4 regions of the Fusibacter sp. QWL-12 genome follow, and region 4 is predicted to be linked to each of the others. Evidence: riboswitches for the same ligand, from Rfam matches in the RefSeq annotation. Region 4 holds a riboswitch; each other region holds the start of a gene.

Region 1 (5,259 bases), 1.0 Mb from region 4:
TCCTCCGCTTTAGTGCGATTCATAAAGAAAAAATCCTTATCTGATCGATTTAAAATCGGTTGCTCCCCCTTGTTGATCATATGCGCATTTAAGGCGATTAATGAAGTTTCCTCTTGTCTGAAAATCTCATTTAAAGCGACTTTAGGAATCCACTCACAAGAAAGTAGATCTTTCAAAACTGCCCCCGGACCTACAGAAGGTAGCTGATCCGCATCCCCCACAAAGATAAGGTGTGCACCGGTCGGTACCGCATCTAAAAATCGGTACATTAGCAGGATGTCCACCATAGAAATTTCATCGATGATAATAACATCTGCCTTTAAAGGATCGTCCGAATTTTTCTGAAACTGATTTTCACCTTGAAACTCCAATAATCTGTGAATGGTCTTTGATTCTCTTTGTGTTGCCTCTGTCATCCTTTTAGCAGCTCGACCTGTCGGTGCAGCCAGTAGAATTTCTTTACCAACTGATTCAAAGATACCGATGATTGCATTAATGATAGTGGTTTTTCCCGTTCCAGGCCCACCCGTTAAAACAAACACGCCACTTTTGATGGATTCTGCCACAGCTTCTTTTTGTTTTTCTGCAAGCAAAATGCCTCTTGTACTTTCAAATTCTTCAATATATCTTTCAACATAAGTATGTTTAATTTCACTTGCCTCTGCCTGTATGTTTAACAGTTTACTCGCAACTTGTCCCTCTGCATAATACAAGGCTGGCAAATAGTAAATGCTTTTCCCATCAGAATCACCCGCTCTAACAACATCGCCTTCGACGATTAACTCTGTCAGTCTTGATTCAATCTCTTCAGTTTTAACTCTTAGTTCAAGCTTCACACTGCTTATGAGATAGTCCTCATAGGTAAAAGTATTACCATTACCCGCTTCTTTATTAAGCATATATAAAATCCCTGACCCAATACGATAAGGTGAATGAAAGTCGATCCCCATTCGCATCGCGAGCTGATCGGCTTGTTTAAACCCAACACCTACCAGTTCGTCAGCAAGTATATACGGGTTTTTTGAGACGATTGCTATCGCTTCTTGACCAAACTTTCTATAAATCTTCATCGCCAAATTGATGGAAATAGACAAGTTTTGAAAATAGATGATAAAATCACGTAGCTCATACTGTTCTTTATAAGATAGAATAATCTGTTCTAGCTTTTTCGGACCTATTCCAGCTATCTCCAGAAGTTTTTCAGGCTCATATTGTATGACATCAAGTGTTCGCTCTCCAAAAGCTGAAACGAGCAATCCGGCAGTAGACTCACCTATGCCTTTGATGATACCTGAAGAAAGGTAGTTATAGATCTCATCCTTTTCCGTTGGCTTTAAATGCTCTGCGTGTTTCACATTTAGTTGCTCACCATAGAAATTATGGACCTCCATAACCCCAGTTACACGGATGTGGTCCCCTTCTTTTAAAAATGGGATGAGTCCCTTGATGCAGATTAACTCATTATATATATCTATATTGGCAATCACATAACCATTTTCTTCATTATAATAGATGATATCCTCTACGATACCTTCATAAATTTCATAATCGTCATTCCGATTCACTGAGCACCTCTAAAATACGAACTTATGTTCATAGTTTAACATAATTTTACATTAAAATCATTAGTCAACACTTAATCTGTATGTACTTGTAGCTACTTTCGTCTAATAGATAAAAACAACTCTCTTCAGAGGACCGGTCCTCGTTACCCTGCGGAGCCTCCTACGAGAGTTTTTTTATCTATTAGACTTATATTGCAAATAGGTAAAATAAAACCTCTCAAAGCAGATTGCTTTAAGAGGTTCATAATTAAAATGTTCTATAGGCTTCTACGTTACTATTACGCGTTAAAAGCTTCTTTTCTTAAAATTTCAGCTTTGTCTGTTCTTTCCCATGGTAAATCGATATCAGTTCTACCAAAGTGACCATATGCTGCAGTTTGTTTGTAGATTGGGCGTCTTAAGCCTAAATCTCTGATGATTGCACCTGGTCTTAAGTCAAAGTGTTTTTCCACTAAATCGTTGATTAAATCTTCAGATACTTTTGCAGTACCGAAAGTTTCAACTAAGATAGAAACTGGGTGTGCAACACCGATTGCATAGGCAAGTTCGATTTCACATTTTGACGCGAGGCCAGCAGCAACAACGTTTTTAGCAACGTATCTTGCAGCGTAAGCAGCAGAACGGTCAACCTTTGTAGGGTCTTTTCCAGAGAATGCACCACCACCATGTCTTGCATATCCACCGTAAGTGTCAACGATGATTTTTCTACCAGTTAAACCAGCATCCCCTTGAGGACCACCGATTACGAATCTACCAGTCGGGTTAACTAAAATTCTAGTATCAACAAATAAATCTGCTGGAATGATTGGCTTAATAACGTGTTCAATTAAATCTGCTTCAATTTGCTCTCTTTTTACTTTTGCACTGTGTTGTGTCGAGATTAGAACTGTATCAATTCTGCTTGGTTTACCGTTCTCATCATATTCAACGGTTACTTGTGTTTTACCATCTGGTCTTAGGTAAGATAAAGTACCATCTTTTCTAACTTCAGATAATCTTCTCGCTAATTTATGCGCTAAAGAAATCGGTAATGGCATTAATTCTTCAGTTTCATCACATGCAAATCCAAACATGATGCCTTGGTCGCCAGCACCTACTGCTTCAACCTCGTCGTTCATTTGTCCTTCTTTGCTTTCAAGTGCTTGATCAACACCCATTGCGATATCATCTGACTGTTTGTCAATCGCAACTAAAACACCACATGTGTCGCCGTCAAAACCGTATTTCGCTCTTGTATATCCAATTTCTTTAATTGTTTGTCTAACAATGCCTTGAATATCAACATAGCAATTTGTAGTAATTTCACCGGCAATAAGCACCAACCCTGTTGTTACAGAGGTTTCACATGCAACTCTAGCTGTTGGATCTTGCTCAAAAATCGCATCCAAAATCGAGTCAGAAATTTGGTCACAAATTTTATCAGGATGACCCTCAGTTACAGACTCAGAAGTAAATAATCTTTTTCTTGACATTAAATACACCTCCAATGATCTAGTGCTGCTAACGCAGCGGAATCCTTTAATCGCATTTGATGAATCGTAGGCATAAAAAAACCTCTTCACAAGAAGAGGGTGTATTTTCTACAACCTCATCTTCCAGGTATCCATACCTGTAGGATTTAGCACCGTGTATAACCGGTTGCTGGACTTCATAGGGCCTATTCCCTCCATCGCTCTTGATAAGGATTACTATTAAATTTACTTGACTATAGTATCACAAGGTTTTGTGAATTACAATAATATTATTATAAACATTCCGAAATATTTTTAATACAATCTTGACACAACTGCCAAATAAGCATAAACTAATTTGTGGAAATGCCGATATTCAAGTTATAGATAAAGTCAATTGCCCCATTTTCTTTAATAGATTGAGGAGTTATAAATGAACTACGTTGAACGTATTATGGCTGAAATTGAATCTAGGTCATTCCAACTGAGACAGTTGAGGCAAAAAAACGCCGTTTTTGCTTGTCAGGAAGTTGAAAAAGAAATTGATCTTTTGAAAAAGGAACTTCTGAGATACAAAGCTTATGAATCTGGAAAAGTTAATCACATTTATATTGAACCGACTGTGAAAAACAATTAAACCTATATAAATAACAATACCCCATTTTAAACAAATGGGGTATTTTAATGTCAATTATTATCCAGTATGAAGCAATATTCTTTGAAAAAACTTATCAGTAGTTACATTCATTTAAAATCTTATCCTATGAATCATCCGAATAACCGCTACTGAGATAAAAAGTCAAAAATGGTATCGTAGCCACTATTGATATATGAGTACAATACAGGATCGTCGGTTTTCAGTTCACAGATAAACTGTAAGCTTTCTTCATATAAATTTTGATCCTGGAGCATTTGATCGATACTTAATAGATTTTCTTCAACCAAAGAAGCAACTAAAAAATGACCTGATCTTGAGAAAAAATACATGGCGTAGATATCCCCATTCAAATAATATGGGTTTTGATTGACGTGTCCATTATCCTTATTAAACTCGATATATAAATTGCCTTGATAGTAAGTCTGCTTCATCATCTCCGGATTGCTTTTAGAGAATCTTCGCTCGAAGAAATGATCCGTCACTTGACTGACGATAATATGCTCAGACTTGTTGAGATTAAAAGCCGCTTCGATACTAGAAAGGGTCAATGACTCTGTATGAACTAAGCCAACTACCAAGTTTGTCGATTTTGATAGCTCGACATCAAAGAGCATCAACTTGTACTTTTCATCAAAATCAATTAAGGCTTCCACTCGATAATGTGCAATCTTTGTATCTTCAGAGACCAGTTTAATCGTGTTTTTAATTAGCGTATAAGGTAGTTCAAGACAGTGAAGTTCAACCTCGTATTGCGGATCAATTAGTATTTTAGCTGCTATGAAGTCTTTTCCCACCAAACGCATCATCAGATAGTTGATAATTGCGATATTCGTGTCTAATTTAGGTGCTAATCTAATATAGAGTTCCGCTTGTTTCACTGCATTTAAATGATCTTCCCAGCTATAAAAAGTCTCTGAGAAAGCGTCGAAATCCACATGTGTTTCGACGCTATTTTTATCGACTGCATAAGCTGAAAGAACAAGGTGGTAGAATGCTTCCTCTGTTATTTCTATAAAGTCTCCACCTAAGCCACCAGTCACCATCAATATCAGATTTTCCAACTCCTGATCACTGGGTTCTATTAAATGGTATATGCCATCTATACCGTAGACCTCATAATCCAAGTGGTATATTTGAACGATCTCTCGAAGTCCTTCGTCTAGAAATCTTGCGACAACCCCGACAACACCCATCAACCTCGTGTTCGTCGCTTCAGCCTTTACAAATTTTAATTGAGATGTTTTCACATCAAACATTAGCTAAGAACCTTCTCTAACATGTGTGTTTTATAATAATCCAACTTTTGTTTAGCTTTAACAGCGTCTGCATCACAAATAGAGAAATAGACTTTTAGCTTAGGCTCAGTACCAGAAGGACGCAATACCATCCAAGACAAATCATCTAAATAGAATTTGATGACATCTGATTTTGGAAGTCCTGTTTCATCGATGAGATAGTCTATTTTTGACTGATACTTAAAGAGGTCATCTGACGCCTCTCTAAAGCGTGCCATAATCGCTTTCATTTGTTCGCCACCTTCTTTGCCTTCAAAGGTTTTCGAGATTGTCTCATCTACAAAATACCC
Region 2 (5,259 bases), 590 kb from region 4:
CTTTGGAGTGATTCTCAAAATCATCCCCTTTCTTCTAATATGCTGCTTTGGACTTTACATCAGTTGGCCAATGTTTAGTCGTCAGTTTGATTTTACTACTACCACCGCTTCTTATCAGGATGTTGAAATTCAAGCAAAAGGCGCTAACACAACGCTCTCGATTCCATCCGGGAATTTCTCAATGTCATATGTAAGTGGCATTAAAAGAGAGAACAATTCTGAGCTTAACTTAAAGTTTAATGTAGAGCAGTCACCTGAAATTGATTTTCCCTACAGAATCGAAAGCAGAAGTATTGGTTTTTTGATAGAAATCAACGGCGAAACTCAAAACTACGGCGGACACCTTTATACAGATGATTTTAAGTTGGGCTCTAATAGTGATCCTTCAAAAAAAAGGCGTATTCTGGAGGGACCGATTGCTCTAAGCGTTAATCATTTCAGCACCGATGATTTCAAACCGATTCCTATCAAGTCATTTAAACTCCTAGGGATTCAAGACATTGGATTTGTCATCACCGATGCAAACTTACTTGATCAATTTGAAATAATTAGTACCCAATGGATCGAAGATGCAGCAGGGTATCCCAACTACGAGGTGAACTATCGTCTTCCCAACGATAGTGATTATGAGTTTAACTGGTACATTCACAATTCCACTTATCCAACAAACGCGTTCTTCGCAAAAATGTCCAATAAACTTGGTCCAAATATGTATGTTGAAAGACAGGAGTTAATCTCTTATAGCGATGAGGCCATACTGGTTTCGGAAAATGAGTTCGAAAAAATTTATCGTGTTAATTACTATTACTATGATCAATATCAGGGTGTACTTAATGAAAATGACATTGAAAGTATCGTTATAAAACCCGTAACGGTTTATTATAATTTTTGGACAAAGGAAGCACTTTTCGACACACCTTTGGTTCTAAATTTTACTGAATAAGTCTTGACGCTTTTACAAATTTTGTGTTACCATCTAAAAGAATTATAAAAAAGATTGGAGTTGAAAAGATGAATCATACTTCTTGCTAAGCAATTAAATAGGTGTCAAGAATCGGTTTTATACCGTTTTTTTGTCATACGCTGCAAGAGGTTCGTTATCATCCGCTCAAATTATAGATTTATGCATGAAGTCCCCTTTCCCAAGGTGGATTTGTTTTGCTAAGTGTTTATTAGGATGCGAGGTTTCTTGCATCCTATTTTGTTGCATAAAATTAAACGCTATTACACCTTGCAAATCAAATAGGAGGACCACAATGTCACAAATAAAAGTTACAAATTTAAGTTTTGCCTATGAGGGCAGCTACGATAAAATTTTTGAAAATGTATCCTTTCAAATGGATACAGACTGGAAACTTGGCTTTACAGGTAGAAATGGTAGAGGTAAAACCACATTTCTAAAACTACTGTTAGGTGAAATGCCTTTTACTGGTCAGATCAGTGCTTCAGTTCATTTTGATTATTTCCCCTACGAAGTAAAGGATACGTCATTATTTACGAGAGAGCTTTTAACACAAATCGATCCGGATTTAGAAGAATGGGCACTCCTTCGTGAATTTAGCTACATCGGTCTGGACGAATCTTTGCTTGATCGTCCATTTGAGACGTTAAGTCAAGGGGAACAGTCAAAAGCACTTCTTTCAGTGTTGTTTCTAAAATCCAATAATTTTCTATTGATTGATGAGCCAACCAACCATCTCGATGTGGATGCCAGAGCTACGGTTGCTGCCTATCTCAAACGAAAAAAAGGGTTTATCATCGTCTCACATGATCGTTTGTTTTTAGATGAAATCATCGACCATATTTTATCGATCAATAAAACAAATATAGAAATTCAAAAAGGCAACTTCTCTACTTGGTTGCAAAATAAAGCCTATCAAGATCAGTTTGAAGTGGCTGAGAATGAAAAGCTTCTAAAGGATATCAAGCGGTTGGGGGATGCCGCTAAACGAACTGCTGGTTGGTCGGATCAAACTGAAAAGAGTAAGTTTGGTTCTGATGTTCCAGATCGCGGGTTTGTTGGTCACAAAGCGGCGAAAATGATGAAGCGTGCGAAGGTCATCGAAAAGCGAAGAGATAAAGCATTAGAGGACAAGAAAAAATTGCTTAAGAATCTCGAGGTTGCAGAGCCGCTGGAGTTGATACAAGAACCGGCATTATCGCAGCCATATATCGCCTTTGATATAGAATCACTAGCGTATGGCGAAATGCTTGTGCTTGAAGATCTCAGCTTTCAAATAGAAGCGACGCAACGCTACACCATTACAGGTAGAAACGGATCAGGCAAATCAACACTACTCAAAGCTGTATTAAAACAATATGACCCAACACTTTTGGAAGAAGATGTTTCAAATTTGATGACTAGCGGACGAATTAAAATAGCAAGGGACTTAGTTATCTCTTATGTCTCACAAGATACGTCCTTTCTTGAAGGTAGCTTTAAAGCATATGCCGAGGCCAACCAAATTGAGCTACATCTTCTACGCAGTATGTTAACTAAATTAGATTTCTCTGCTGTTTTATTCGATAAGGAGTTACAACACCTCAGTGAAGGCCAAAAGAAAAAAGTGTTACTCGCAGCTAGCATCTGTCAAAGAGCACATCTCTATATTTGGGATGAGCCTCTTAACTTTGTCGATCTCCTTTCACGGGTTCAACTAGAAGATATGATACTTAATTATGAACCTACGATGCTGTTTATCGAGCATGACACGCACTTTGTTGAACGCATCGCAACACACATCATCGAACTCGACTAATTAGAGCTAAATTGGGTATAATCAGATAGCGACATTATCAACTTAATTGCGGATAAGATATTATGATTTTAACACGATCAAGTAAAATAAGTTTTCACTCAATCACATCACCCTTCACTGGAGGCAATCATGCTCAAAAACACACTCAACAAACTCACAAGACATGGTATTGGTCCACGCAGTATAAAAACTGGAATCGCAGTAATGATTACCCTTTTTGTAGCAGATCGCTTTCAGCTGACAAACCCGTTTTTTGCAGCTATTGCAGCCGTATTTGCTATGGAATCGACGATGACAGCAACCTTTTCCGTCATTCGCGATCGACTATTGGGGACTGTTTTAGGCGCACTTATTGCACTAACATTTTCACTTTTACTTCCCATGAATCCGATTACGATAGGACTTGGAATTGTCATCGTCATCTATGTCTGCAATTTATTTAAGTGGCAAGGTACGATTAAAATCGCAATCATTGTGTTTCTAGCGATCGGACTTGGCACATCCAGTGGTAACCAAGTATCATATGCTTTCTATCGTACACTGGATACATTCATCGGTTTGATTATAAGTGGCCTTATCAATTATTTTGTATTTCCAATGGATAAGGTCAATTCAAAAGAGTAACACAATTAACAATTCTAAATAGCCACTCGAAATGTGTGAATTTTCAGAATAAACTTTTAATTGTTAAATAAAATTAAATGTGTTGACAGTATGTATCAGATTGTCTATAATCCATTTCATAGCAATTACAATTTAACTCTTATCCAGAGCGGCGGAGGGACTGGCCCGATGATGCCCGGCAACCAACCATTCATAAGGTAGTGGTGCTAATTCCTGGGAGAAATCCACAGATGAGAGAGAGCAAATGTTTATCATGGCCTCTTTTCTTGTGTGAAAAGAGGCTTTTTAATTGCAGTTTTCGCGAAAATTTAATATGAGCTCATATCCAGAGAGGTGGAGGGAACGGCCCTGTGAAACCCAGCAACCAGTCTTATGACATGGTGCTAATTCCGTCAGAGTAACTGGAAGATGTGAGAGGATGTTTTTAAGCTCCTTTTGCATGTTCTATGCAGAAGGAGTTTTTTAATGATTCAAATCTCAGAATTAACAAAAGTATATTCAAAAAATGGTCAAATCGTTAAAGCGCTTGACGGTATTGATCTAGAAATTGAAAAAGGTGACATTTACGGAATCATCGGTTTAAGTGGTGCAGGTAAATCATCACTGATTAGATGCATCAATCGCATTGAGGAACCCTCATCAGGGCGCGTTGTAATTTCAGGTGTTGATATTACAGCTCTATCTGAAAAAGAACTTAGAAAATCAAGACAGAATATCGGCATGATCTTTCAGAACTTCAACCTTTTAAGCAGCAAAACCGTTTATGATAACATCGCGTTTCCATTGAGACTTCAAAAATACAGCGAAGCGATCATTAAAGAAAAAGTTACCTCACTACTTGAAAAAGTTGAACTAACAGATAAAGCCAATGTTTATCCAAGTAATCTAAGTGGTGGTCAAAAGCAAAGAGTCGGTATTGCAAGAGCTCTTGCGACGGAACCAGAAATTCTATTATGCGATGAAGCAACCTCAGCACTTGATCCAAAGACCACCAAGCAAATACTGTCCTTATTAAAAACGCTCAGCTATGAACTTGGCATCACGTTAGTGGTCATCACACATGAGATGGAAGTCATTAAAGCGATATGCAATAAAGTCGCAATTCTTGAGGCAGGTAAAATAATCGAAAAAGGCGTTACTGCAGAACTCTTTTCGACCGTTCCAACACCTCAAACTCGTCATTTTTTAGGTGAGCTAGAAGCACCTGAATTTTTAACTCAAAAAGGAACCAGATTACACCTAACCTTTTCAAATGGCAGTGCAAACGCGCCAATTATTTCTGGATTCATTAGACAATTTCCATATGACGTAAACATCTTGTCGGGGAATATCGAATCCATACAGAGACAAGTAGTTGGAAAATTATTAATCGAAGTTCTAACACCGTCTGAAGATGAAATGGGTCGTGTCATCGCCTATTTTGAAGACCAACATGTTGTAGTGGAGGTGCTCTAATGACTCAGTTACTTTTAAAGGCCAGTCTAGAAACACTCTATATGGTGTTTGTGGCAACTTCATTTACAATTTTGTTTGGCTTACCGCTTGGCATCGTTCTTGTGATTACTTCTAAAGGTCATATATTAGAAAGACCACTGCTCAATCGCATTTTATCTTACGTCGTTAACATGATGCGATCGATGCCCTTTATCATATTGATGATTTTTATCATCCCATTTACGCGTTTGATCGTCGGAACCTCTATCGGAACCAATGCGGCCATCGTACCGCTTGTGGTCGCTGCCATCCCCTTCTTTGCCAGAATCGTAGAAACTTCACTCTATGAAGTTGACGGTGGCGTCATAGAAGCAGCAACCGCTATGGGTGCAAACCAATGGGAAATCATTACAAAAGTAATGCTGCCAGAGGCATTGCCTGC
Region 3 (5,259 bases), 1.4 Mb from region 4:
TTTGTTTGTCCCTAAAAAAACACCATCTGATCAACTATATTGAATGATCAGATGGTGTTTTTAATTTAAATACTTAATTATTCAAGTTGTTCAAACGGTGTTTCCTGATACACATAATAGTTCAGCCAATTGGAAAACAGCAGATGTGCATGTGAACGCCATGAAACGCTGACCCCTTTCGCAGGCTGATTGTCTACAAAGTAGTACTTCGGTGCCGTAATCGGCAGTCCCTTATCTAAGTCTCTAAAGTATTCAAGCCCAAGTGTTTCCGCATCGTACTCAGAGTGACCAGTGGCGTACACTTCTCGTCCATCCTTCGATACGATCAAGCCGACACCAGACTCTTCAGAATACGCAATCACCTCAAGGTTTGAAACGCTTTCTATATCTGTGAGCTTCACCTCTGTGTGTCTGGACTGTGGGATGTTAAACGTATCATCAAAGCCCCTTAACAGTTTGACGTGTTTTTGCACACATTTGTGTTCAAAGACGCCAAAGCATTTGGCGTTCAGTGGATATTTAGGAATGCCGTAGTGCTTGTAAAGAGCAGCTTGTGCGCCCCAGCAGATATGGAAAGTGGCGAAGCCGTGGTGTCTTGACCAGTCTAAGATCTCCTCAAGCTCGTTCCAGTAGCTCACCTCTTCAAATGTGAGGTTCTCCACTGGTGCACCTGTGATGACAAGTCCATCAAAATTCAGATGCTTGACCTTTGAAAATGGGACGTAAAACCTTTTAAGATATTCTTTTGTCGTGTTTTGTGGCACGTGACCGTCAAGCTGAATCAAGACGATTTCAGTTTGAAGTGGCGAGTTACCCAAAACTCTAAGGAGCTGGGTTTCGGTCACTTCCTTCGTCGGCATAAGATTGAGTATGCCGATGCGAAGCGGTCTTATGTCCTGATGAATCGCACGAAACTCAGTCATGGTAAAGATATTTTCCGATGCTAACTGGACAGCAGCTGGTAGGTCGTTTGGGATAATAATTGGCATCTATTTGCTCCTTTCACTAAGCAGATCTATACTGACTTCGTTTCGGTTTATAATTGTGAGGCTTCAAGTGCCTGAGAAAGGTCAGCGATAAGATCATCGCCATTTTCTATACCGATAGAGATACGGATTAAATCTGGTGTGACGCCTGCCTTAAAGAGCTCTGCTTCGCCTAACTGTGAGTGCGTGGTACTCGCCGGGTGAATCACCAGTGATTTAGCATCGGCTACGTTTGCTAGTAACGAAAAGATTTCTAAAGCTTCAATGAATTTTTTTCCTGCCTCTGTGCCACCTTTTATACCGAAGGTAAAGATTGAGCCGCAGCCTTTTGGGAAGAATTTCGTCGCCAGATCAAAGTATGGCGAGCTTTCAAGTGCAGGGTATTTGACCCAGCTTACCGCTTCGTGATTTTCTAAAAACTTAGCGATTTTAGTAGCGTTTGATACGTGTCTCTCTACTCTTAGCGAAAGTGTCTCTAAGCCTTGTAAAAGCAAGAATGCATTAAATGGACTGAGGCAAGCACCTGTATCTCTGAGCAGTTGTACGCGTGCTTTCGTGATGTAGGCTGCTGCACCGACGTCCTGTGCATACCTGATACCATGGTAGCTTTCATCTGGCTCTGTTAATCCAGAGAATTTGCCCGAAGCTGCCCAATCAAAGTTGCCTGAATCGACGATGAGGCCACCGATAGAGTTACCATGGCCACCGATAAACTTCGTCGCAGAGTGAACTACGATATCTGCTCCGTGCTCAAAGGGTCTAAACAAATATGGGGTTGCAAAGGTGTTATCCACGATGAGCGGTATGCCATGTGTGTGTGCCACTTTTGCTAATTTCTCAATATTGAGGATGTTGATCTCCGGATTGCCGATTGCCTCTACTAAAATCGCTTTGGTTTTTTCAGTAATCGCTTTTTCAAATGCATCCACAGAGTTTGGATTTTCAGGATCAGGGGTTACGAAGTTCGTCTTAATCCCAAACTTAGGTAGCGTCACCTTCAATAAGTTGTAAGTACCGCCGTAAAGTGTCGTAGCCGCCACCACTTCATCGCCCACCTCAGCGATGTTTTGAATCGCATAGGAAATCGCTGCAGAGCCAGATGCTACTGCAAGTGCGCCGATACCGCCCTCTAAAAGCGCAATGCGTTTTTCAAGAACGTCTGTTGTCGGATTCATAATTCTCGTATAAATATTGCCTTCCGCCTTTAAAGCAAAAAGGTCTGCAGCATGCTGAACGTCGTTAAAGACGTATGAAGTGGTTTGATAAATTGGGACCGCTCTTGAACCAGTTGTAGGGTCTGCAACTTGACCACCATGTACTTGTAATGTCTCGAATCTCAAATGTTTTTCACTCATGTCTTTCTCCTTTTTTAAGCCTATCCTCGGCTGATCTAATATCAAACTAAAAGTCCTCAGACATAGCGTCTTTAGATTTTCCCACAAGCAAGATTGTGGCTAAATAAAAAAGACCTCTTTCCTAGAAAGAGGTCAAAACATGCGGATTCGTCCTCTCTCATCTCTCAGGTTTTTACCTGCAGGAATTAGCACCATGCTTTCGCTGGTTGCCGGGCATCATAGGGCCTGTCCCTCCGCCACTCTGGATAAGAGTATCTTGTTATTCGGTTTTTCCTATCTTAGCACCTACCGTTTTTCATGTCAATATTTTTTTATATTGGGTATCATAATAAAATCATACATAATATCCGTGCGTAAAAGATAGTAAGGTGAACAAAACCTTTATTATAAGCTACAAATAGAAATTGGGGAATGACAATAAGGAGGTCTTATGAAAGTACTTGCTTGGCTAAAAGAAGGAGATCCAGTCATTGAAACACTTACCAAACGGCATTTGGAAAACGAGCCTGTGCTATCTGAAACGCATGGGTATATTCAGCGTTATATCGATCTATACGACCCTTCAACTCGGCTCTGGGGAGGCGGTGTCTACGGTCCGAAATGGATCTCCACACACTATACCTTGATGGAACTAAAATACATGGCCATCGATCCTGATCATTCTTATTACCACGAGGGGCTCTCTCACGTCATCGATTATGAATGGGTGGCTGATGACCCACTTAAAGTGGACATGTGTATCATCGGCATGCTCGTCGGGCTTTCTGCATACGGTCACTCAAAAGACCCTCGACTGCTTGAAATGATCGACTTTATCATAGAGAATCAACAGCCTGACGGTGGATGGAACTGCCGCTATCACCCTAAAAGGGGTGGATCGAAAAAAAGTTCACTCCACACGACACTCTCAGTGCTTGAGGGCTTTGCAGAGGTGCTAAAAAATTGCTATCCCTACAAGCGTGACCGTATCGAAAAATGTCTACAGGACGGTGAAGCATTCATTCTTAAAAAGCGCTTTTTCCGCCGTGAAAGTACGGGCGAAGCCATCCATCCACGTTTTACCCAGTTTCACTATCCACCTCGCTGGTACTACGATATGCCTCGCGCATTAGAGTACTTTGTAGACATGAAAAGACCCTATTCTAGCATCATGGATGAGTCACTTGATCTCATCGAAAAAGCAATAGAAAAGGGCTATGTTTCAAAGGGAACACAATATTCTGGAAAGGTCCACTTTCCTCTTGAAGAAGGACGTGGAGGGCGTTTTAATACACTGAGAGCACTGAAGATATTAAGAGCCTATCGCCCCTTAAAATACCATGAAATTATCTGCTCAGAGTATCAGTTTCCCAAGTGAATCTGTTTGATTGACTGACCGATAAAGGCTTCAATTGCTTGGAGCCTTTTTTCATCCTTTCCAGTCAAGAAGGTATAGGCGACGCCTATCTGTCCAGCGCGCCCACTACGACCGATACGGTGGACGTAATTTTCAGGCTCATCGGGTAAATTATAATTAAACACATGGCTGACGCCCTCAATGTCAAGGCCTCTTGCAGCCACGTCTGTAGCAACCAAATAGCTAAGTTTATTATCTCTAAAAAGCTGCATCACCGCTTCACGTTTGGCTTGTGTTAGTCCGCCATGAAGGGCATCTACATCAAAACCATCCTGTAGCATCTCCTTAGTCAGCGTTTCCACGCCGATTCTTGAGCGACAGAAGATAACTGCTTTTTGCGGATAATTCTGTTTAAAAATCTGCTTAAAGTCATGGTATTTTCTACGGTTAGAGGTAAGTACCACGTATTGATCGATGGCATCCAGTGTGATTTGTTTTCTTGGAGCAGTCATCGCTACAGGATTATTCAAAGCTTTTTCTGCAAAGCGATCCACACTTTGAGATAGCGTCGCTGAAAAACAGAGCGTCTGTCTTTCAGGATTGGTTTGATCGATTATCGCGTAGAGCTCTTCTCTAAAACCAATTTGAAAGAGTTGATCGGCTTCATCTACAACTAACGTATCTAGGGTACTAAAATTCAGTTTTTCTCTTCTTAAGTAATCTAAAATACGACCGGGGGTACCGATTACCAGCTGTGCTTCACCGCCGTATTTGTGAAGCTGAGCCATGATATCTTGGCCACCATAAGCCGCTAGAAGTTTAACTGGGTAAGCCTGTGTTAACTGCTTTGCCACCGAAGCAATCTGCAAAGCCAATTCTCTCGTGGGTGCAATGACAAGGGCTTGTGTTCTCGAATCCTCAAGGTTAATCCTTTCAAAAATCGGCAGTAAAAATGCCAAGGTTTTCCCCGTACCCGTCTGAGCCTCACCTAACACATCTTTTCCCTTTAACACTTCAGGGATACACATGGCTTGTATCGGTGTTGGGTCGATAATGCCCATCTCTTCAAGGCGTGTCACTAGCATATATGAAAGTCCTAATTTATAAAATGACATAAGAATCTCCTACCATTCATTTGGCTCAGCATGAACAATCATTTGGCTCAACGTGAGCATTCATTTGGCTCTGAATGAGCCTTCATAAGTATGCTATGACTTGACCTAAAAGTCAATTAATCCTTTTTATGCTTTTTTGCATACTCGCTCGCATAGTCGGGGACAAACTTCATCGTATCCATAGGCGGACGGACATAGCCGGCATTTTCTTGTCGTTTTGGTAGTTCGATTTTCTTATGTTTAAGTGGCTCATAAGGGATCATGGCGAGCAAATGTGAGATACAGTTGATTCTCGCATTTCGCTTTATGTCTGAATCAATTACATACCAAGGTGAGGTTTCAGTATCCGTGTACTGGAACATCACATCCTTTGCCTTTGAATACTCAACCCATTTTGAACGCGCTTCAAGATCCATATCACTGAGTTTCCATTGTTTGGTTACGTCGTCGATGCGGTCTTGGAATCT
Region 4 (5,259 bases):
TGGCATGATCCCCACGGTTATAGGAATATTGATATCAAGACTTCTCACCTCATCCTTAAACTCATAAAATTTCTCGTTGTCGAAAAACATCTGCGTCACCAGGAAGTCCACGCCTTGATCCACCTTTTGCTTCAAATGAATTAGATCTGTTGTTTTACTTCTTGATTCCACATGACTTTCAGGATAACAGGCTGCCCCAACGCCAAACGCACCATTTTGTTTGATAAAATGGACTAAGTCTCCAGCGTACTTGAAGTCTCTTACGATTGGATTTTCAGGTAAATCGCCTCTTAAAGCCAGTACATTTTCAATTTGATTTTCCTCAAAGACAGACAAGATTCGCTTAATGTCTTCTTTGGTTGCCCCAACACTCGTTAGATGCGCGAGTGCTTCTATGCCATATTCTTTTTTAATTCTCGATGCGAGTTCAAGTGTATCGTTGTTTCTCTCGCTGCCCGCTGCGCCATAAGTGACACTTATGTAGTCAGGCTTTAGTAATGCGAGAGCATCTATCGTCTGCAGCACCGTTTGAAAATCGCCATCTCTTTTAGGAGGAAAAATCTCAAATGAAATCGCTGGTTTGCCGCTTGTAAATAGGTTATCAATTTTCATAAAGCCTGCCTTTCTATCTTAACGTATTTTAAAGTTCAAATTCATTGTGAATCGCAAGTACTGCCTTTGAATAATCCTCTTGTGGGATGACACATGTGATATTGATATCTGATGTAGATACCATATCAATGGCTACACCATTTTCTGCCAGACATCCAAACACTCTTGAAGCGACACCTGGTGTAGACTTCATCCCAACGCCTATGATACATACTTTAGCAACCTGTTCGTTACCATACACGTCATCTGCTTTAAGCTCTTTACCAAGTCGTTTTGAAAGCGTCAAAGCGCGATCATATTCTTCTTGTGAAACTGTAAACGATATCGTAATGCCCTCTTTGTTGATGTAGTTTTGAGTGATAACGTCTACATTGATGTTGGCATCAGAAATCGTCTTAAAGATGTAAGCGATATTATTCGCTGTATTTTCAATATTTGCAATGGTAATTTTAGCATTATTTGTGGTATGTGCAACGCCACGCACTAGAACCTCTTCCATTTTTTCCTCCTCGTCGGTGACATATGTGCCTATGGTATCTGTAAATGATGAACGCAAGTGAATCGGGATATTGTTTTTAGCTGCTAGCTCAACACTTCTAAGGTGGAGCACCTTCGCGCCTGATCCCGCCATTTCAAGCATTTCATCAAAAGTAATATAGTCAATTTTATGTGCATTGGGGACGATTCTAGGATCAGCAGTATAAATCCCGTCAACGTCTGTATAAATTTCCACTTCGTCTGCATTAAGCGCTACGCCTATTGCTACAGCAGATGTATCGGAACCCCCTCTTCCAAGCGTGGTAATCTCAAGGTCTTTTGTAACGCCTTGAAAGCCTGCTATGATAACTACTTTACCTTCTGAAAGGGCACGATTGATCTTAGAAGTGTCTATTTCTTCTATTTTAGCTTTATTGTGATTTTTATCTGTATAAATGCCCACTTGAGCACTTGTAAACGATATTGCGTCTTCACCCAACGCCTTAATTGCCATTGCTAAAAGAGAGATGGAAATTTGTTCACCTGTCGCCAAGATCATATCGAGTTCTCTTCCTGAAGGCTTGTCCGTGATTTCTTTTGCTCGGTTCACAAGTTGATCGGTCATGCCTGCTGGAGCAGAGACGACTACGACGACATCATGACCCTTTCGTTTGGTTCCAACCACCTTTTCTGCTACGTTTTTAACACACTCTGAATTTGCCATGGATGTACCACCATATTTTTGTACAATGATGCTCACGAAAATCCTCCTTTCGTCGATTTAATCTGAAAATTAAAAAAGTCGCTTTCACATTGAAAGCGACAGAATTAAAGTGTTTCCACTCTCTTATCTCTCATTTCTTTGCGAAATGCAGGAATTGGCACCACGCATCGAATGGGATGCAGGTTGCTGGGCGTCGTCGAGCCTGGTCTCTCGGCCTCTCTGGATAAGGGGATATACAGTTGTCTTGCGAACGAATCCGCATGATGATGTGAAAAATATTAATTAATAGTGATATTAACACAATTCATCAGCGCATTCAAGAGTAATTATTCATTTAATTTGTATTTTTTCTCGCACATTACGCCGTCATTAGCCCCTCTTTTTTACCATTGGGGTTCTTTTCAGGTGTAACGTGTTGTTTGTTTAAGATCGCTTGCTCGCCCTCTTCGATAAACTGATTCGAATAAAGCTCATAGTAGTGACCTTTTCTAGCCATCAACTCATGATGATTTCCTTTTTCAATAATCTGTCCTTTTTCGATTACCAAAATAAGATCTGCATTTCGAATGGTTGAAAGTCTATGTGCTACGATAAAGCTGGTTCTGTTCTCAAGTACTTTATCAATGGCATGTTGAATTTTAGATTCTGTTTCAGTATCGATGGAAGAAGTTGCTTCATCTAAGAAGAACAATCTCGGCTTTGAGATAATCGCTCTAGCAAATGAAATGAGTTGTTTTTCACCTGTAGATAACATACCACCACCTTCACCAACCTCAGTATCATAACCTTTTTCAAGCTTTGAGATAAAATCATGTGCGTTAACTGTTTTTGCAGCTTCTATAATTTCTGCCTCAGTTGCATCCAATTTACCATATCGAATATTTTCTTTTATGGTACCGCTGAATAAGTGTGGTGATTGGAGTACGTACCCGATGTTGGCATGCAACCAGTTTTGTGATCGTTCTTTATAATCGACACCATCGATCAAAATTTTACCACCTGTTGGCTCGTAGAAACGACATGCAAGATTGACAATTGTACTCTTTCCAGAGCCTGTTTCTCCTACCAAAGCAACCGTTTGACCTTTTTTTACCTCGAGGTTGAAATCCTTTAGGATATACTCTCCTTCTTTGTAATAGAAGTCGATGTGTTCAAAAGTAACGTCGCCATGAATGGCTTCCCAATTTTCTTTTTTCTGGTGATAATGATCCCCATACTTGTTGAGAACCGATTCACTTTCTACGATTTCTTCTTTTTCGTTAATCAGTGACATAACGCGCTCTGCAGCTGCTTGTGCACTAATCATTTCAGTGTAAATTCTCGCAAGCTCAAGCACTGGATCAAAGAACATTCTCGCATAGGTGATGAACAATACCAGCTTACCATAGGTTATCAAACTACCAGCAAGGTAGATGCTACCGAAGTAAAGGGTTAACGCCATACCTATAGCAGATATAAAGAGTGCCAATGGCAGGTAACCTGCTGAAAGTACGCCTGCTCTTACAGAAGTATTCTTCATATCAAATGTAACTTCTCCAAATTCTTCGCGGTTAAGCTCTTCGCGAACTAATGTTTTTGTCGTTCTTGCACCGACGATACCGTCATTAAACAACCCAGTGATCTTCGAGTTGATCTTTCTTACATTTCTAAAGGAAACTAACATTTTCTTTTCGAAGAAAACGCTGATGACCGCTAATAATGGTACTGTAACCAATGTAACAAGTGCCAATTTCCAGTTAGAAACCAACATGACGATGGCAATACCAAACATCATGGTGAGTCCCCACACGAGGTCAACCACACCCCATGCAATGGTTTCAGAAATTTTCGAAGCATCTGATGTCGTTCTAGCGATCATCCAACCGATCGCATTTTTGTCATAATAGCTAAAGGATAGTTTTTGTAATTTTTCGAAGCTATCCTTACGCATCTTGTAAAGCAATCCCATTTCTATCTTCCCTGCTCTTCTAATGAACAGAAAGACGATCAATGCAAGTCCAATAGCAAGTAGGCCATAGAAAACGCCTACCATACCAAGCCCATCAAGGTTTCTTGGTTCAACAAAATGATCGATTGCATATTGTGTTAACAGCGGAAATGTGATGTCTATTGATGCGAGTCCGATCATGAAAAAACAGAGAATTAGAAAATCCCTTTTAAAGTTTTTAAAGTAGAGGATTAACTCTTTCCATATTGTTTTATCATATTTGAGTTTCATTTCTTTTTGATTTTCCACTTGAATCCTCCTACGATTTAGGCCAAACAGTTATTAGACAACCATTTGTTGTAAATCCCAAATCCTTTTGTATAACCCATCTGTATGAATGAGTGTTTGATGTGTGCCTTCTTGTATGATTTCACCCTCATCAAGTACGATGATATAATCCGCTTCTGCCAAAGTCGCAATTCTATGACTGATAATCAGCGTTGTAATGTCTTTACTTCTTTGCTTAAGTGCACGTCTGATTTTCATATCGGTCTCTGTATCAACTGCACTTAGAGAATCGTCAAAGATTAAAATGCGTTTTGTTTCATCTATGATGGTTCTCGAAATTGCGACACGCTGTTTCTGACCACCTGAAAGTGAAACCCCTTTTTCGCCGATTACAGTCTCATAACCTTCTTTGAAGGTGATAATATTATCATGGATTGAAGCAATTTTTGCTGCTTCCTCAATTTCTGGTGTTTCATAAGCCTTACTGATAATACCGATATTTTCTTTAACGGTTTTTGCATATAAATAAGGTTCTTGTAAGACCAAGCCGATTTTTCTTCGAATCCACTGTTTTTTTATTGAAGCGAGTTCGTAATCGTCAATCTTTATACTGCCTTCATAATCATAAAGTCTTTGTAGTAAGTGCACCAAGGTTGATTTACCTGATCCTGTCGATCCCAAAATTCCCAGTGTCTTACCTGACTCAAGTTTAAAGCTGATATTTTTAAGTGCCTCTTTCCCATCTGGATAAGAGAAATTAACGTTTTCAAACGTAACTGAACCTTTAATTTCTGGTGCGATTTCTTCTGGTAATTCTACTTCTATTTCTTCGTTTAATATTTCTTCAACCCTTGTTATCGCAACGGTTGTTTTACCAAGCTCACTCAGCAATCGACCTGATTGCTTAACTGGCCAAAGGAGCATCGACTCATAGGTAATAAATGCGATTAATGTCCCAATTGTAATGTCACCAGTAATCACCATTTGTGCACCAACTACTAGAACAACACCACTTTGAAATAGCGTAATCAGGTCGGATGATGACCAGAACATCGCTAAAATTTCTATTAGTCGATAGGTTGTCTTTCTATAGTCTTCATTAACCGTTTCGAACTTATCAATTTCGTAGTTCTCACGCCCAAAAGCTCTTACAACGCGAACGCCTGAAAGATTTTCCTGTAGTACAGTCGTCAATTTACCTTCAGCTTCATCTGATTTTTTAAACGTCTTT

What was found. A riboswitch is a leader RNA that binds a small molecule or an ion and turns the genes downstream of it on or off. The one in region 4 is predicted to bind S-adenosylmethionine.
Region 1: another riboswitch for S-adenosylmethionine. It lies ahead of metK (methionine adenosyltransferase); the one in region 4 lies ahead of AC4PID_RS02535 (aspartate kinase).
Region 2: another riboswitch for S-adenosylmethionine. It lies ahead of AC4PID_RS05360 (methionine ABC transporter ATP-binding protein); the one in region 4 lies ahead of AC4PID_RS02535 (aspartate kinase).
Region 3: another riboswitch for S-adenosylmethionine. It lies ahead of AC4PID_RS14110 (O-acetylhomoserine aminocarboxypropyltransferase/cysteine synthase family protein); the one in region 4 lies ahead of AC4PID_RS02535 (aspartate kinase).

The regions. Positions count from the first base shown of each region.
Region 1 is NZ_CM178745.1:1,457,005-1,462,263, forward strand. It holds gene recD2 (SF1B family DNA helicase RecD2) at 1-1,565, opposite strand, end outside; gene metK (methionine adenosyltransferase) at 1,844-3,037, opposite strand; SAM riboswitch class I at 3,151-3,250, opposite strand; gene AC4PID_RS07360 (hypothetical protein) at 3,450-3,653, shown strand; gene AC4PID_RS07365 (hypothetical protein) at 3,800-4,930, opposite strand; gene AC4PID_RS07370 (phospho-sugar mutase) at 4,930-5,259, opposite strand, start outside.
Region 2 is NZ_CM178745.1:1,023,242-1,028,500, forward strand. It holds gene AC4PID_RS05345 (hypothetical protein) at 1-943, shown strand, start outside; gene abc-f (ribosomal protection-like ABC-F family protein) at 1,257-2,759, shown strand; gene AC4PID_RS05355 (FUSC family protein) at 2,889-3,383, shown strand; SAM riboswitch class I at 3,520-3,620, shown strand; SAM riboswitch class I at 3,702-3,798, shown strand; gene AC4PID_RS05360 (methionine ABC transporter ATP-binding protein) at 3,849-4,838, shown strand; gene AC4PID_RS05365 (methionine ABC transporter permease) at 4,838-5,259, shown strand, end outside.
Region 3 is NZ_CM178745.1:2,942,920-2,948,178, reverse strand. It holds gene AC4PID_RS14115 (homoserine O-succinyltransferase) at 78-989, opposite strand; gene AC4PID_RS14110 (O-acetylhomoserine aminocarboxypropyltransferase/cysteine synthase family protein) at 1,037-2,341, opposite strand; SAM riboswitch class I at 2,496-2,593, opposite strand; gene AC4PID_RS14105 (hypothetical protein) at 2,772-3,698, shown strand; gene AC4PID_RS14100 (DEAD/DEAH box helicase) at 3,683-4,792, opposite strand; gene ppk2 (polyphosphate kinase 2) at 4,909-5,259, opposite strand, start outside.
Region 4 is NZ_CM178745.1:431,599-436,857, forward strand. It holds gene metF (methylenetetrahydrofolate reductase [NAD(P)H]) at 1-612, opposite strand, end outside; gene AC4PID_RS02535 (aspartate kinase) at 641-1,849, opposite strand; SAM riboswitch class I at 1,934-2,043, opposite strand; gene AC4PID_RS02540 (ABC transporter ATP-binding protein) at 2,172-4,049, opposite strand; gene AC4PID_RS02545 (ABC transporter ATP-binding protein) at 4,083-5,259, opposite strand, start outside.